DNA from 2 places in the Streptomyces sp. LaBMicrA B280 genome. Region 2 is predicted to be linked to the other one. Evidence: predicted binding sites of a transcription regulator. Region 2 holds the regulator's gene; the other holds the start of a gene.
What was found. Region 2 encodes HspR, which represses chaperone genes until heat shock. Its sites were predicted from a motif close to TTGAGNNNNNNNNNCTCAA; they were not measured.

Region 1 (7,348 bases), on a different contig from region 2:
CGCACGTCCTCCGACCCTCTGGGGGAGGAGACGAGCTTCTACGTCCAGATGAAGAGCACGACCCAGATAGCCATCGACGGCAATGCGGAGTCGTTTCGTTACCGCTTCGAGAAGCGGGAATACATGGAGCGTCTCGTACGCCCTCGCTTGGGCATGAAGTCCCTCTTGGTCGTCATGGCCATACCCAAGGGGCAGGCGGAGTGGACACGGACAGCCCACACGCACTTGGAGGTCATGCAAGCCTGCTACTGGATGAGCCTTGAGGGGATGACAGTCCCTCCGGCCGAGAAGCCGTCGGTTCATGTTCCCACTTCCAACCTCTTCAACGCCGGGGCACTGACCGCCATCATGGAAAAGATCGAGAGGGGTGAGTCGCTCCATGCCTGAGTTGGCGTCGACCGAACTCGATCTGTGGCGCGTCGATCCGACGCGGCTCACCACGCTCATGACTGAAGCAGGCTGGACACTCGTCGGCAGGCGCAGTGGCATCTACAACCGCCTCGCTCCTCCTGGTGAGCCCGACGCCCGAGCCGGATCGTTTGTCGTACCGCTGGACCGTGAAGCGCCGGAGTACATCGAGGTTCTGCAAAGCCTGCTCCAGCAGGTCACTGCTCCCAACTTCCGAAGTCTGTGGGCCCGGTCGATCGCGCCACGGCTCTTCACCGACCCTACGGATGAGTTCCGCTTCCGCAGGGAGGCGGCCTTCCCCAGTGGCCTGATTTCCTGGCGAGAGGGCGAGCGGCTCATCTCATCCGCTCGCCGCACTCTGGTTGCAGGCGCCAAGTCGTACATCGACCAGACGCGGCACTTCGGCAACCGGCACGGCCAGTTCGCCAACCGCTACCTCGACTCCGTACTTATGGGGCAGACAGAGCCGGGCAGCTACATCGTCAAGGCTTTCGCTCCCTCGGCAACGACCGTACCGCTGCGCAAACTTTCTGCCGCCTCACCGTCCTTGGATTTGGGCGCGGCAGTGGGACCGTACGGTCGAGACGTGAGCCATGCCGTAGTGAGAGCCCTGTCCGCGACCGCCGAAGCCATCGATCACTATCGCTCCAGCGGATCGCTCACAGGTTTTGACGCCGGCGTGCGAGAGGGGGTGTCATACGAGATGGCAACCGCGATTCTCGGCATCGCCGAGCACTCGGATGGTTCGGACATCACGATTGAATGGGACACCTCTGTGCCGGGAGGATTCGAGGAACCTGTATCGCGATACGAATTCTCTGGTGGCGATGCCCCCATCCTTGAGAAGGCTGCACATCGGCTGGCCGCGGCAGAGGACTCCGGCTTTGTGACCGTGACCGGACGAGTTCACCTACTGGCCCGCAAGGAAGCCGATGGTCCAGGCGTCTTCGGCGTCGACAACGTCATGGGAGGGCAACCCCGAAAGGTGCGAGTACGGCTGGCAGACGAGGATCAGTACTATGAGGCTATTCACGCCTACGAGGAGAACCTCGGCCTACAGGTCTACGGCCGACTAGAGCGTGAAGGTAATCTGCATTGGCTCTACGACGCCAGCGTTGTGCGCACGGTTGGTCACTTGGATGCCTTGCTGCACGTTGAGGCTATGGAACAACCGCAAATCACCCAGGGGCAGATGAGCATCGACGACACGGATTTAGGTGCGACCTCTTCATGAGGCTGGTCGGCTTCACCAGTTCCTGTGGGCCTGCGACCGGCTCGGCATGTTGGTGCAGAGGTGTGTGTCTCCGCTTCCAGGGCCTCCCCGATGGCCGCGACCAGCCGGGCGTCCGCTCGCCCCTTCGCCTGCCAGGCATGGATCGCCCGCTGGTCCAATAGCCCCCAGACCCCTGCCGGACGTCGCACGACCGGCAGGGGGTCCCGTCTCGATCTCCACCATGTGCCGTTCCCATTCGCGCGCCGCCTCCCGCACCGGCTCCGGCAACGTCGCGAGCAACCTGGACAGCTCCACTGCGGGCAGTGGCTCTGCGCCGGTGACAGCGAAGCCAGCACCACCGAGCTCCCGTCGCCGACCGCAGCCGCACGGACGTCGGCGAGCGCCACCACCTGGTGTTCTCCGTTGTCGTAGGTGATCCAGCCCCCTGGCCGCAACACCGGCTTGCCCTGCCCGGCCATCACCTTCATAGCCCGGCTGACACCAGCGCGACAGCTGACATCGGCACCGAGACATCCACCGTCAGCTCGTGCGACCGCAGCAGGTGGAACAGCACCGGCAGCATTCCGATCGAGTCCCCCGCTGAGGCTCCCGGCACCAGCGGCTGTGGCTCGGCGAACACGGCCAGCGACTCGGTGGCCACGGGCTCTAGCCGGTGGCGGGAGCGGCGGTAGCCCGCCAGCCGGCGCACATTGCCCATCACGATCGCGTCCGGTGCCCCGACCAGCCGGAACTCCCATCCCACCTGGATGCAGGCTGCCTGCGGCGCCCCGAACTTCACCACGTCCCGAGGCTCGTGCCGTTCCGCCGGACGGCAATCGACCACCACCCCGTGCCGTTCTCGCAGCGGGCGAAGTAGTCCGGCGCATGCGAGATGCCCTTGCTCGCATCTGATCGCCAGAACAGCTGAGACGAGATTCACGCCACCGACGAGTCGAAGTCCAGGAGCATCACGTGGTCACGCTCCAGCCAGGACTCGTACCCGGCTCGCCCGCCCATCGTGGACGACCACCACAGGCCCGGCAGATGCCGCTGACCCCTGTACGACTTGAACGCGCGTACCGGCGCGAGGGTCCCGAGCCGGAGTGCCAGGCATCCACTAGCGGGGGGCGGAACTCCGGCAGTACCCCCAACGAACCTGTCGTGACTCTAACCAGAGCCCGCGACGAAAGGGCACTCTGCAAGACAAGAGACCAGACGAAGCATGAAGCTGCAAAGCTGAAGAGAGCCAGGTCAAGGGCCAACCGACAAGGCGATCGCTGACAGCGAACGCCCCGTTGGGAACATTCCCCCGGCGACAGACATTGAGTCGGCATAACTCAAGTTGACTGCCGAAGGGGAGATCATGGCTGCTGAGTCATCGGCGTTCACGCTCGTCCTGCCCGTGCTGCCGCTCGACGATGAGGTCGTGCTGCCCGGCATGGTGGTTCCGCTGGACCTGAGCGATGCCGAGGTCCGCGCCGCGGTGGAGGCCGCACAGGCCGCCGCGCGTTCGGAACCCGGCAAGCCAAGGGTGCTGCTGGTGCCCCGGGTGGACGGCACGTACGCCAGGACCGGTGTGCTGGGCACGGTCGAGCAGGTGGGCCGGCTGGCCGACGGCGACCCCGGCGCGCTGATCCGCGGCCGAAGCCGCGTCCGCATCGGCGCCGGTACCACCGGACCGGGCGCCGCCCTGTGGGTCGAGGGCGCCGAGGTGGACGAGAGCCTGCCCGAGCCGCTGCCCGGCCAGGTCGCCGAACTCGTCAAGGAATACAAGGCACTCGCCACCAGCTGGCTGCGCAAGCGCGGCGCCTGGCAGGTCGTGGACCGCGTCCAGGCCATCGACGGCGTCTCCGCGCTCGCCGACAACTCCGGCTACTCGCCCTTCCTCACCACCGAGCAGAAGGTCGAACTCCTGGAGACCGCCGACCCGGTGGCCCGCCTCAAGCTCGCCACGCAGCAGCTGCGCGACCACCTCGCCGAGCAGGACGTGGCCGAGACCATCGCCAAGGACGTCCAGGAGGGCGTCGACAAGCAGCAGCGCGAGTTCCTGCTGCGCCGTCAGCTGGAGGCCGTCCGCAAGGAGCTGCGCGAGCTGAACGGCGACCAGGAGGGCGCGGAGTCCGACGACTACCGCTCCCGGGTGGAGGCCGCCGACCTGCCGGAGACGGTCCGCGAGGCCGCGCTCAAGGAGGTCGACAAGCTGGAGCGGTCCTCCGACCAGTCGCCGGAGGGCAGCTGGATCCGCACCTGGCTGGACACCGTCCTCGAACTGCCCTGGAACGAGCGGACCGAGGACGCGTACGACATCCGGGGCGCCAAGGCGGTCCTCGACGCGGAACACGCGGGCCTGGAGGACGTCAAGGAGCGCATCACCGAGTACCTGGCCGTGCGCAAGCGGCGCGGCGACCGCGGACTCGGGGTGATCGGCGGGCGGCGCGGGGGCGCGGTGCTCGCGCTGGTCGGCCCGCCCGGTGTCGGCAAGACCAGCCTGGGCGAGTCGGTCGCGCACGCCATGGGCCGCAAGTTCGTCCGCGTCGCGCTCGGCGGCGTCCGCGACGAAGCCGAGATCCGCGGTCACCGCCGTACGTATGTCGGCGCGTTGCCCGGCCGGATCGTGCGCGCGATCAAGGAGGCCGGGTCCATGAACCCGGTCGTGCTCCTGGACGAGATCGACAAGGTGGGCTCGGACTTCCGGGGCGACCCGGCCGCCGCCCTCCTGGAGGTGCTCGACCCGGCGCAGAACCACACCTTCCGCGACCACTACCTGGAGGTCGAACTCGACCTGTCCGACGTCGTCTTCCTGGCCACCGCCAATGTCCTGGAGGCGATCCCGGAGGCGCTCGCCGACCGGATGGAGATCGTCCGTCTGGACGGCTACACCGAGGACGAGAAGGTCGTCATCGCCCGGGACCACCTGCTGCCGCGCCAGCTGGAGCGGGCCGGGCTCGACTCCGGCGAGGTCATGCTGGCGGAGAGCGCGCTGCGCAAGCTCGCGGGCGAGTACACGCGGGAGGCGGGCGTGCGCAATCTGGAGCGCTCGATCGCCCGGCTGCTGCGCAAGGTCGCGGCCCAGCACGAACTGGGCGAGCGGGAGCTGCCGTGCACCGTCGCGGACGACGACCTGCGCGCCCTGATCGGGCGGCCGCACCATGTGCCCGAGTCGGCGCAGGACCCGGCCGAGCGCCGTACGGCCGTGCCCGGGGTGGCGACCGGGCTCGCGGTCACCGGCGCGGGCGGCGACGTGCTCTTCGTGGAGGCGTCCCTCGCCGACCCGGAGACCGGCGCGGCGGGGCTGACCCTGACCGGTCAGCTGGGCGATGTGATGAAGGAGTCGGCGCGGATCGCGCTGAGCTTCCTGCGCAGCCACGGCGCCGAACTGGAGCTGCCGGTGACCGATCTGAAGGACCGGGGCGTGCACATCCACTTCCCGGCGGGCGCGGTCCCCAAGGACGGCCCGAGCGCGGGTGTCACCCTGACCACCGCGCTGGCCTCGCTGCTCTCCGGCCGTCAGGTGCGCACGGACGTGGCGATGACCGGTGAGGTCTCGCTGACCGGCCGGGTGCTGCCGATCGGCGGGGTGAAGCAGAAGCTGCTCGCCGCGCAGCGCGCCGGGGTGACCACCGTGATCATCCCCAAGCGCAACGAGGCCGACCTGGACGACGTCCCGGCCGAGGTGCTGGACAAGCTCGACGTGCACACCGTGACCGACGTCCGCCAGGTCTTGGAGCTGGCGCTGGTGCCCGCGGCCGACGCGGCGGCGCCGGAGGTTCCCCTGGCGGCGTGACGGACGCTTCGGGGAAGGGCAGGGCCCGGGTCCCGTGAGGGAGGCCCGGGTCCTCGCCGTGCGCACGCCCGGCTCGGTGAGCCGGGCGTGGCGGGGCGTCGGCCGATGACGCCCGGTGGCCGCCCCGGCCGTCAGCCGTTGGCGAGCGCCTGGACGCGGTCGAGCGCGCCGTTGAAGTAGTCGTGGTCGCCGACGGTCGCGCCGGAGGAGGTGTACTGCCACATCGTGTAGTACGACCAGCCGCCCGGCAGCGTCCCCACGGACGAGGCGTAGCGGGCGACCCACAGCGGGTTGTTGGCCGCGAAGCCGGCGTAGTTGCCGGTGCACTCGGTCCACCAGCTGGTGGCGGTGTAGATCACGGCGTCCCGGCCGGTGAGGGACTTGTACGTGTTCAGGAAGTCCGCGATCCAGCTGACCATCTGGCTCGCCGTCTTGCCGTAGCAGTCGGCGCCGTACGGGTTCCACTCGATGTCGAGCACGCCCGGCAGGGTCTTGCCGTCCTTGGACCAGCCGCCGCCGTGCGCGACGAAGTAGCTCGCCTGGGTGGCGCCGCTGGTGGTGTCCGGGGTGGCGAAGTGGTACGAGCCGCGGATCATGCCCACGTTGTACGAGCCGTTGTACTGCTGGGTGAAGGAGGGGTTCGTGTAGTACGTGCCCTCCGTCGCCTTCGTGTAGGCCCAGCGGACCCCGCTGCCGTACAGCGTCGACCAGGCCACGCTGCCCTGGTAGTTGGAGACGTCCACACCCTCGGTCTGGGTGGCGTCGCCGCTGGTGGGGGTGCCGTGGGTGCCGTCGTGCGCGGCGACGGTCTCGCCCATGTAGGCGGTGCCGCGGGTGGGCGTGGACGCGGCCTCGGCGGTGGTGAGGGGGAGTGCGCAGGCCATCGCCGCGAGCAGGGCCGTGACCATGACGGCGAGCGGGCGCGGGCGGAGTGAGCGAGGTCTGGGCGCGGGCATGACGTGCCTCCGGGGAGGGTGGGGAGGGTGGGGTGAAAGTGGGGGGAACATGGCAGTGACCTCGAAAGTGGCGCACTGTCGTGGGCATGTCATTCAATGCCCTGACGAAAAAGCTACGCACGTAGACAGCGGCGTGGGAAGGGGGTCCGGCCGCCGCCGTTGGTCTACGCCTGCGAAATACTTACGGAGCTGCGGCTATGACGGCGTTTGGCAGAAACTTTCAGGACCGCGAAACCGATCAGGGGTGTGACGTGCACGAGGACGGAAACGGCGCAGAAGCACGCGTCGCCGAGCAGGTGACGCCCAGTGGTGCAGACCAGGAATTCCTGGCACTCGAACGCGAGTTGACCGTACTGCTGCGACGCGCCCGCGCCAACCAGGGCGAGATGGCCCGGGAGGTCCACCCCGACCTGGAGTCCTCCGCGTACGGACTGCTGATCCGGCTGAACGAGCACGGCGGCCGGCGGGCCACCGAACTCGCCGGCTACTTCGGCGTCGGCAAGGCCACCATGTCCCGCCAGCTGCGCGCCCTGGAGGAGCTGGGCCTGATCACCCGGGAGCCCGACCCCGCGGACGGCCGCGCCTGGCTCGTCACCCTCACCGAGGAGGGCCACCGCCGGGTCGGCACGGTCCGCGAGGCCCGCCGCGCCCGGTACGTCAGCCAGCTCGCCCACTGGGACCGCCGCGAGGTGGCCGAGCTGGCCCGGCTGCTGCACCAGCTGAACGGCGTCATGGAGAAGTGACCCGCGGCTGAAAGAGGTGTCACAGCTCGACGTACACCACCGTCGCGTCGTCGTGCGTCTTGCTCCGCCCCAAAAACGCCCGCTCCTCCTCGTCCGCCGACTCCAGGTGCCGTACCCGGTCGACGAGCGAGCGGGCGCCGTCCTCGGCGAGGACGGTGAACAGACCGGTCCAGTCGCCCTGGTGGAACGTCTCCGTCCAGCGGGTCGCGCCGTCCGTCAGGGCGGCCAGCTCGGCGACCTCGCC
Region 2 (7,348 bases):
GGCGAGTTGCATGGGGGCTCCTGAGGGCGGCCTCGAATTGACCGAGCGGACATTACTAAGCGGTAACTTATGCGGTTCTCTGAGACTACCCCTATCTTCCGTCGCGCCGCAGGGGAGCGCGGGGTGATATGGGTCGCTGAGGGGCCGCCCATGGTGGCGTGCTGATCACCCTCAGGGCAATCTGATCGTGTTATTCATCCCGAATTGCTACTTTCACCCCTACCTTAGGGCTGTGCTCTACGGGATCGCCGCGGCCTCCGCCGCCCTGCTGCTCACCGCCGTCCTCGCGGCGCTGCTCCGGCTGCCCGCCCTGCGGGCGGGAGTCGTCGACCGGCGCCGGAGCCGTCCGCTGCCGCTGCTCGGCGGCCTCGCCGTCGTCACCGTCACCTCGCTGGTCGCCTGGACGGGTGAATGGACCCGGGTCGCCCCGCTGGGTGACGGGGTCGGCGGGCTGCTCCTGGCCGCCGTGGCGGTCGGACTGCTCGGCCTGGTCGCCGACGTCTGGCGGCTGCGCGGCCGGGTGATCGCCGCCGGTACGGCGGTGGCGGCGGCCTGCGTGGTGCCGTACGACGAGACGGGGGTGGCCGGGGGCGCGCTCGCCGTGGCCGGGATCGTCCTCGTCACGCTCGTCTTCCGGGGGCTCGACCACGCGGACGGTCTGGCCGGGACCGTGGGCGTGGTCACCGCCTTCGGGGCCGGGGTCTGCGCCGCCATCGAGGTGATGGACGGACTCGCCGTGCTGCTCAGCGTGTTCGCCGCCGCCCTCACCGGCTTCCTGATGCACAACTGGCATCCCGCCCGGGTCGGACTCGGCGCCTGCGGCTCGCTGTTCACCGGGTTCCTGCTGTCCTCCGGAGTCGTCTTCACCCGTGCGGGGTACGCGATCGGGCCGAGCGCGGCCGTGCTGTTCTGCCTCGGTGCCGTCGCCCTCGCGGACGCCGCCCTGGTGGTCCTCGTACGGCTGCTCGGGCGCCGCCCGTTGCTGCGGCGCGGCCCGGACCACCTGGTGCACCGGCTGCGGCGGTTCGGGCTCACCCAGCCGGGGGCCGTGGTGGTGCTCGGGGTGGGTGCCTTCGCCGCGGTGTTCGCGGGAGTGCTCGTGCATGCCGGGTGGGCGGGGGAGGAACTCGCGCTCTGGGTGGCGGGAGGAGCGGCCGTCCTGGTGCTCGTGCTGCTGCGGGCGCCCGTTCGGATTCCGGTCCAGCGACCTCGCCGTATGGCATCGACGCAGGTCAACGGGCGGTTGCGTGTAAGGAACGGATAAGACTTGAGTCTGGATGACTCAGGTCTGTTGACCCCAGCGGCCCGCTCGTGCACACTTGAGTCCGTTGCACTCAAGTCAGCTGGAGGAATCAACCATGGCACGTGCGGTCGGCATCGACCTGGGCACGACTAACTCCGTCGTCAGCGTTCTGGAGGGCGGCGAGCCCACCGTCATCACCAACGCCGAGGGTGCCAGGACCACGCCGTCCGTCGTCGCCTTCGCGAAGAACGGTGAGGTGCTGGTCGGCGAGGTCGCCAAGCGCCAGGCGGTCACGAACGTGGACCGGACCATCCGCTCCGTGAAGCGCCACATGGGCACGGACTGGAAGATCGAGCTCGACGGGAAGCAGTTCAACCCGCAGCAGATGAGCGCCTTCATCCTGCAGAAGCTGAAGCGGGACGCCGAGTCCTACCTGGGCGAGAAGGTGACCGACGCGGTCATCACCGTCCCGGCGTACTTCAACGACTCCGAGCGCCAGGCGACGAAGGAGGCCGGCGAGATCGCGGGCCTGAACGTCCTGCGCATCGTCAACGAGCCGACGGCCGCCGCGCTGGCCTACGGCCTCGACAAGGACGACCAGACGATCCTCGTCTTCGACCTCGGCGGCGGCACCTTCGACGTGTCCCTGCTGGAGATCGGCGACGGCGTCGTCGAGGTGAAGGCCACCAACGGTGACAACCACCTCGGTGGTGACGACTGGGACCAGCGCGTCGTCGACTACCTGGTCAAGCAGTTCCAGTCCGGTCACGGCGTGGACCTGTCCAAGGACAAGATGGCCCTCCAGCGCCTCCGCGAGGCCGCCGAGAAGGCCAAGATCGAGCTGTCCTCGTCCACCGAGACCTCGATCAACCTGCCCTACATCACGGCGTCCGCCGAGGGCCCGCTGCACCTGGACGAGAAGCTCACCCGCGCCCAGTTCCAGCAGCTGACGGCCGACCTGCTGGAGCGCTGCAAGACGCCGTTCCACAACGTCATCAAGGACGCCGGCATCTCCATCAACGAGATCGACCACGTCGTCCTCGTCGGTGGCTCCACCCGTATGCCCGCCGTGGCCGAGCTCGTCAAGGAGCTGACCGGCGGCAAGGAGGCCAACAAGGGCGTCAACCCGGACGAGGTCGTCGCCATCGGCGCCTCGCTCCAGGCCGGTGTCCTCAAGGGCGAGGTCAAGGACGTCCTGCTGCTCGACGTCACCCCGCTGTCCCTCGGTATCGAGACCAAGGGCGGCATCATGACCAAGCTGATCGAGCGCAACACCACGATCCCGACGAAGCGCTCCGAGATCTTCACCACGGCCGAGGACAACCAGCCGTCCGTGCAGATCCAGGTCTACCAGGGCGAGCGCGAGATCGCGGCGTACAACAAGAAGCTCGGCATGTTCGAGCTGACCGGTCTGCCGCCGGCGCCCCGCGGCGTCCCGCAGATCGAGGTCTCCTTCGACATCGACGCCAACGGCATCATGCACGTCACGGCGAAGGACCTCGGCACCGGCAAGGAGCAGAAGATGACCGTCACCGGCGGCTCCTCGCTGCCGAAGGACGAGGTCGACCGCATGCGCGAGGAGGCCGAGCGCTACGCGGAGGACGACCACAAGCGCCGCGAGGCCGCCGAGACCCGCAACCAGGGCGAGCAGCTCGTCTACCAGACCGAGAAGTTCCTCAAGGACAACGAGGACAAGGTCCCGGGCGAGGTCAAGACCGAGGTGGAGTCCGCCATCGCCGAGCTGAAGGAGAAGCTCAAGGGCGAGGACACCGCCGAGATCCGCACCGCCACCGAGAAGGTCGCGGCCGTCTCGCAGAAGCTCGGCCAGGCGATGTACGCCGACGCCCAGGGCGCGCAGGCCGCGGGCGACGGTGACGCCGGTGCCGGCCAGGCCAAGGCCGACGACGACGTCGTGGACGCCGAGATCGTGGACGACGAGCGCAAGGACGGTGCCGCGTGACGGAGGAGACCCCGGGCTTTGACGAGAAGCCCGACGTCCCCTCCGGCGCCACCCCTGACGACGCCGAGTCGAAGGCCGCCCCCAAGGAGGGGGCGGCCCCGGCCGGGGACGCGAACGCAGACGCCGGTCTGGTCGCCCAGCTGGACCAGGTACGCACCGCGCTGAACGAGCGCACCGCGGACCTCCAGCGGCTCCAGGCCGAGTACCAGAACTACCGCCGCCGGGTCGAGCGGGACCGGGTCACGGTCAAGGAGATCGCCATCGCGAACCTCCTGACCGAGCTGCTGCCCGTGCTCGACGACATCGGCCGCGCACGGGAACACGGCGAACTGGTCGGCGGCTTCAAGTCGGTGGCCGAGTCGACCGAGGCCACCGCGGCCAAGCTGGGCCTCCAGCAGTTCGGCAAGGAGGGCGAGCCCTTCGACCCGACCATCCACGAGGCCCTGATGCACAGCTACGCGCCGGACGTCACCGAGACGACCTGCGTGGCGATCCTGCAGCCCGGGTATCGCATCGGCGAGCGCACCATTCGCCCCGCGCGGGTGGCCGTCGCCGAGCCGCAGCCGGGCGCGCAGGCCGGGAAGCCGGAGAAGGCGGGCAAGGCCGAGGGCGCCGAGGAGAAGTCCGAGGCGGCCGACGACAAGGAGAACGGTGGCCCGGAGGAGGGCTGACGTAATCACAGCGGACGGGAAGGAGGGACGTCGGGGATGAGCACCAAGGACTTCATCGAGAAGGACTTCTACAAGGTCCTCGGCGTCCCCAAGGACGCCACCGAGGCCGAGATCAAGAAGGCGTACCGGAAGCTCGCGCGCGAGTTCCACCCGGACGCCAACAAGGGCAATGCCAAGGCCGAGGAGCGCTTCAAGGAGATCTCCGAGGCCAACGACATCCTCGGCGACCCCAAGAAGCGCAAGGAGTACGACGAGGCGCGCGCCCTGTTCGGCAACGGCGGCTTCGGCCCCGGGCCGGGCGCCGGCGGCGGCAACTTCAACTTCGATCTGGGCGACCTCTTCGGAGGCGGCGGCACCGCCCAGGGCGGCGGCTTCGGCGGCGGGCTCGGCGATGTCTTCGGGGGCCTGTTCAACCGGGGCGGCGCGGGCGGGGCGACCCGTACGCAGCCGCGCCGCGGCCAGGACGTGGACACCGAGGTCACCCTCAGCTTCACCGAGGCGATCGAGGGGGCCACGGTGCCGCTGCGGATGACCTCCCAGCAGCCCTGCAAGGCCTGTTCCGGCACCGGCGACAAGAACGGCACGCCCCGGGTGTGCCCGACCTGCGTCGGCACCGGCCAGATCGCCCGGGGCTCGGGCGGCGGCTTCTCGCTGACCGACCCCTGCCCCGACTGCAAGGGCCGCGGTCTGATCGCCGAGAACCCCTGCCCGGACTGCAAGGGCAGCGGCCGCGCCAAGTCCTCGCGCACCATGCAGGTCCGCATCCCGGCGGGTGTCACCGACGGGCAGCGGATCCGGCTGCGCGGCAAGGGCGCCCCCGGCGAGCGGGGCGGCCCGGCAGGCGATCTGTATGTGACCGTGCACGTGGGCGAGCACCCGGTGTTCGGCCGCAAGGGCGACAACCTCACGGTGACCGTCCCGGTCACCTTCGCCGAGGCCGCGCTCGGCGGCGAGGTGCGGGTGCCGACCCTCGGCGGCCCGCCGGTCACCCTGAAGCTGCCCCCGGGCACTCCGAACGGCAGGACCATGCGGGCCCGCGGCAAGGGCGCGGTCCGCAAGGACGGCACCCGCGGCGACCTCCTGGTCACCGTCGAGGTGAGTGTCCCGGAGGACCTGTCGGGGAAGGCTCGTGACGCACTGGAGGCGTATCGCGAGGCGACCGCGGGCGAGGACCCGCGGGCGGAGCTGTTCGAGGCCGCGAAGGGAGCTTGAGCGTGATGGAAGGCCGGCGGCGCAATCCGTACGAACTGACCGAGGAGACCCCGGTCTACGTCATCTCGGTGGCGGCCCAGCTCTCCGGACTCCACCCGCAGACGCTGCGCCAGTACGACCGCCTGGGCCTGGTCTCCCCGGACCGCACCGCGGGCCGGGGCCGGCGCTACTCGGCCCGTGACATCGAACTGCTCCGCCAGGTGCAGCAGTTGTCGCAGGACGAGGGCATCAACCTGGCCGGCATCAAGCGCATCATCGAACTGGAGAACCAGGTCGCCGCGCTCCAGTCCCGCGTCGTGGAGCTGGAGTCGGCCCTGGACGGCGCGGCGGCCACCATGCGCCAGCGCGAGGCCGCCGTGCACGCCTCCTACCGGCGGGACCTGGTCCCGTATCAGGAGGTCCAGCAGACCAGCGCGCTGGTCGTGTGGCGGCCCAAGCGGTCCCCGCAGCAGGGCGACTGAGCACCCGCCCCACCACGCACGGCGAAGGGCCCGCGGACGCATCCCGTCCGCGGGCCCTTCGCCGTCCCCGGACCCGGCGGGCCCGGCGGCGGGCACGTCACGGGGCCCGTCACGGGCACAACCCATTCTTTGCCGCCTCGTGAACTCCCCTTGGATGGACGGTCCGTAAAGGGTGTTTGGAGAGGTTTCCCCATTGCTTTCACATGTTGGACGGCGCGTAGTGTTGCCCACTCGTTAAGCAAGGCTTCTTGACGCCGGCTGTCGGCTCCGCGTTGTCTTTTCAGACACCTGGGTCCTCTAGCAGCACCCACGTCCGAAACACACGTGAAGTGAGCCCTCGTATGCGCCGTATCGCCCTGTCCGTGGCCGCCTCCGCGGCGACCCTCTCGCTGGCCGGCTGCGGCGTCCTGAACGCGACGGGGGACAGCACGAGCGCGAGCCCGGCCAAGGGCAACGACCTCACCGTGGGCCTGCTGCTGCCGGAGAAGACCAACACGCGCTACGACAAGTTCGACTACCCCATCATCAAGAGCAAGGTCGCCGACCTGACCGCCAAGCAGGGCAAGGTCGAGTACGCGAACGCGAACGCGGACGCGGCCAAGCAGTCCGGCCAGATGCAGAAGATGATCGACGACAAGGTCGATGTGATCCTGCTCGACGCCGTCGACGCGCACGGCATCGCGGGCGAGGTGAAGAAGGCCAAGGACGCGGGCATCCCGGTCATCGCCTACGACCGCCTGGCCGAGGGCCCGATCAGCGCGTACGTCTCCTTCGACAACGAGCTCGTCGGCGAGGTGCAGGGCCGCTCGCTGCTGGACGCGCTGGGCTCGAACGCGAGCACCGCCACGAAGATCGTGATGATGAACGGCTCGCCCACCGACCCGAACGCCAAGCAGTTCAAGGAGGGCGCGCTCTCCGAGCTGAACGGCAAGGTGACCATCGCGGCCAGCTACGACACCACGGACTGGAAGCCGGAGAACGCCCAGGCCAACATGGCGAAGGCGATCAGCCAGATCGGCGCGGGCAACATCGCGGGCGTCTACTCCGCCAACGACGGCATGGCGGGCGGTGTCATCAAGGCACTGAAGGCCGCGGGCGTCACCAGCCTGCCGCCGGTGACCGGCCAGGACGCCGAACTGGACGCCGTACAGCGGGTGGTGGCGGGCGAGCAGTACATGAGCGTCTACAAGTCCTACCCGGACGAGGCCGAGGCCGCCGCGCAGATGGCCGTCTCCAAGGTCCAGGGCAAGGACATCCAGTTCGACGCCCTCACCGAGGACAAGGTGGACAGCCCCACCACCAAGAACATCCCGTCCAAGCTGGTCCAGGTGAGCGCCCTCACGCGCAAGTCCATCAAGGACACGGTCATCGCGGACGGCATCTACACCGTGGACGACATCTGCACCGCCAAGTTCAAGGCGCAGTGCGCGGCGATCGGCCTGAAGTAGCAGGTCGCCGCACCGCGCCTCCCCGGCGGGCGCGGTGCGGCGGCGCGATCAACGATGCCCTCGTCCTGCGGGCGTCGCCACCGTCATCTTGTTGCAATGCGAGGGGCGGAGCCTGGGGGATACCCGGACGAAAGGGTCGCTAACGACCGCCGCGCCCTGGGGAGCCGTGTTGCGGACCCGGTCGGCGCCACGCATAGTTGCGCTGCGGAAGTGGCAGCACACCGGGGGTGGAATGCGCGATGGCCGGGCGGAGGGCGGAGCATCCCCACGGTGCCGACCAGCTGTGCGAGGCCGGGGACCGCGTGTACTCACGGGCGGTGCGCCGGGGCCGGGTGCCGCGCGTCGAGGCCGAG

Region 1: a site for HspR is predicted at 2,944-2,962, ahead of lon (endopeptidase La). Genes of this name have one in related genera too.

What each region holds. Positions count from the first base shown of each region.
Region 1 is NZ_JBMJCT010000065.1:20,619-27,966, reverse strand. Features, by position in the region: gene ACLF5H_RS35925 (DUF4365 domain-containing protein) at 1-387, shown strand, start outside; gene ACLF5H_RS35920 (hypothetical protein) at 380-1,642, shown strand; gene ACLF5H_RS35915 (hypothetical protein) at 2,106-2,423, opposite strand; gene lon (endopeptidase La) at 2,985-5,405, shown strand; gene ACLF5H_RS35905 (lysozyme) at 5,537-6,361, opposite strand; gene ACLF5H_RS35900 (MarR family winged helix-turn-helix transcriptional regulator) at 6,613-7,104, shown strand; gene ACLF5H_RS35895 (protein phosphatase 2C domain-containing protein) at 7,124-7,348, opposite strand, start outside.
Region 2 is NZ_JBMJCT010000033.1:301,013-308,360, forward strand. Features, by position in the region: gene ACLF5H_RS26315 ((Fe-S)-binding protein) at 1-12, opposite strand, end outside; gene ACLF5H_RS26320 (MraY family glycosyltransferase) at 233-1,264, shown strand; gene dnaK (molecular chaperone DnaK) at 1,359-3,203, shown strand; gene grpE (nucleotide exchange factor GrpE) at 3,200-3,874, shown strand; gene dnaJ (molecular chaperone DnaJ) at 3,911-5,086, shown strand; gene ACLF5H_RS26340 (heat shock protein transcriptional repressor HspR) at 5,092-5,547, shown strand; gene ACLF5H_RS26345 (sugar ABC transporter substrate-binding protein) at 5,889-6,995, shown strand; gene ACLF5H_RS26350 (LuxR C-terminal-related transcriptional regulator) at 7,235-7,348, shown strand, end outside.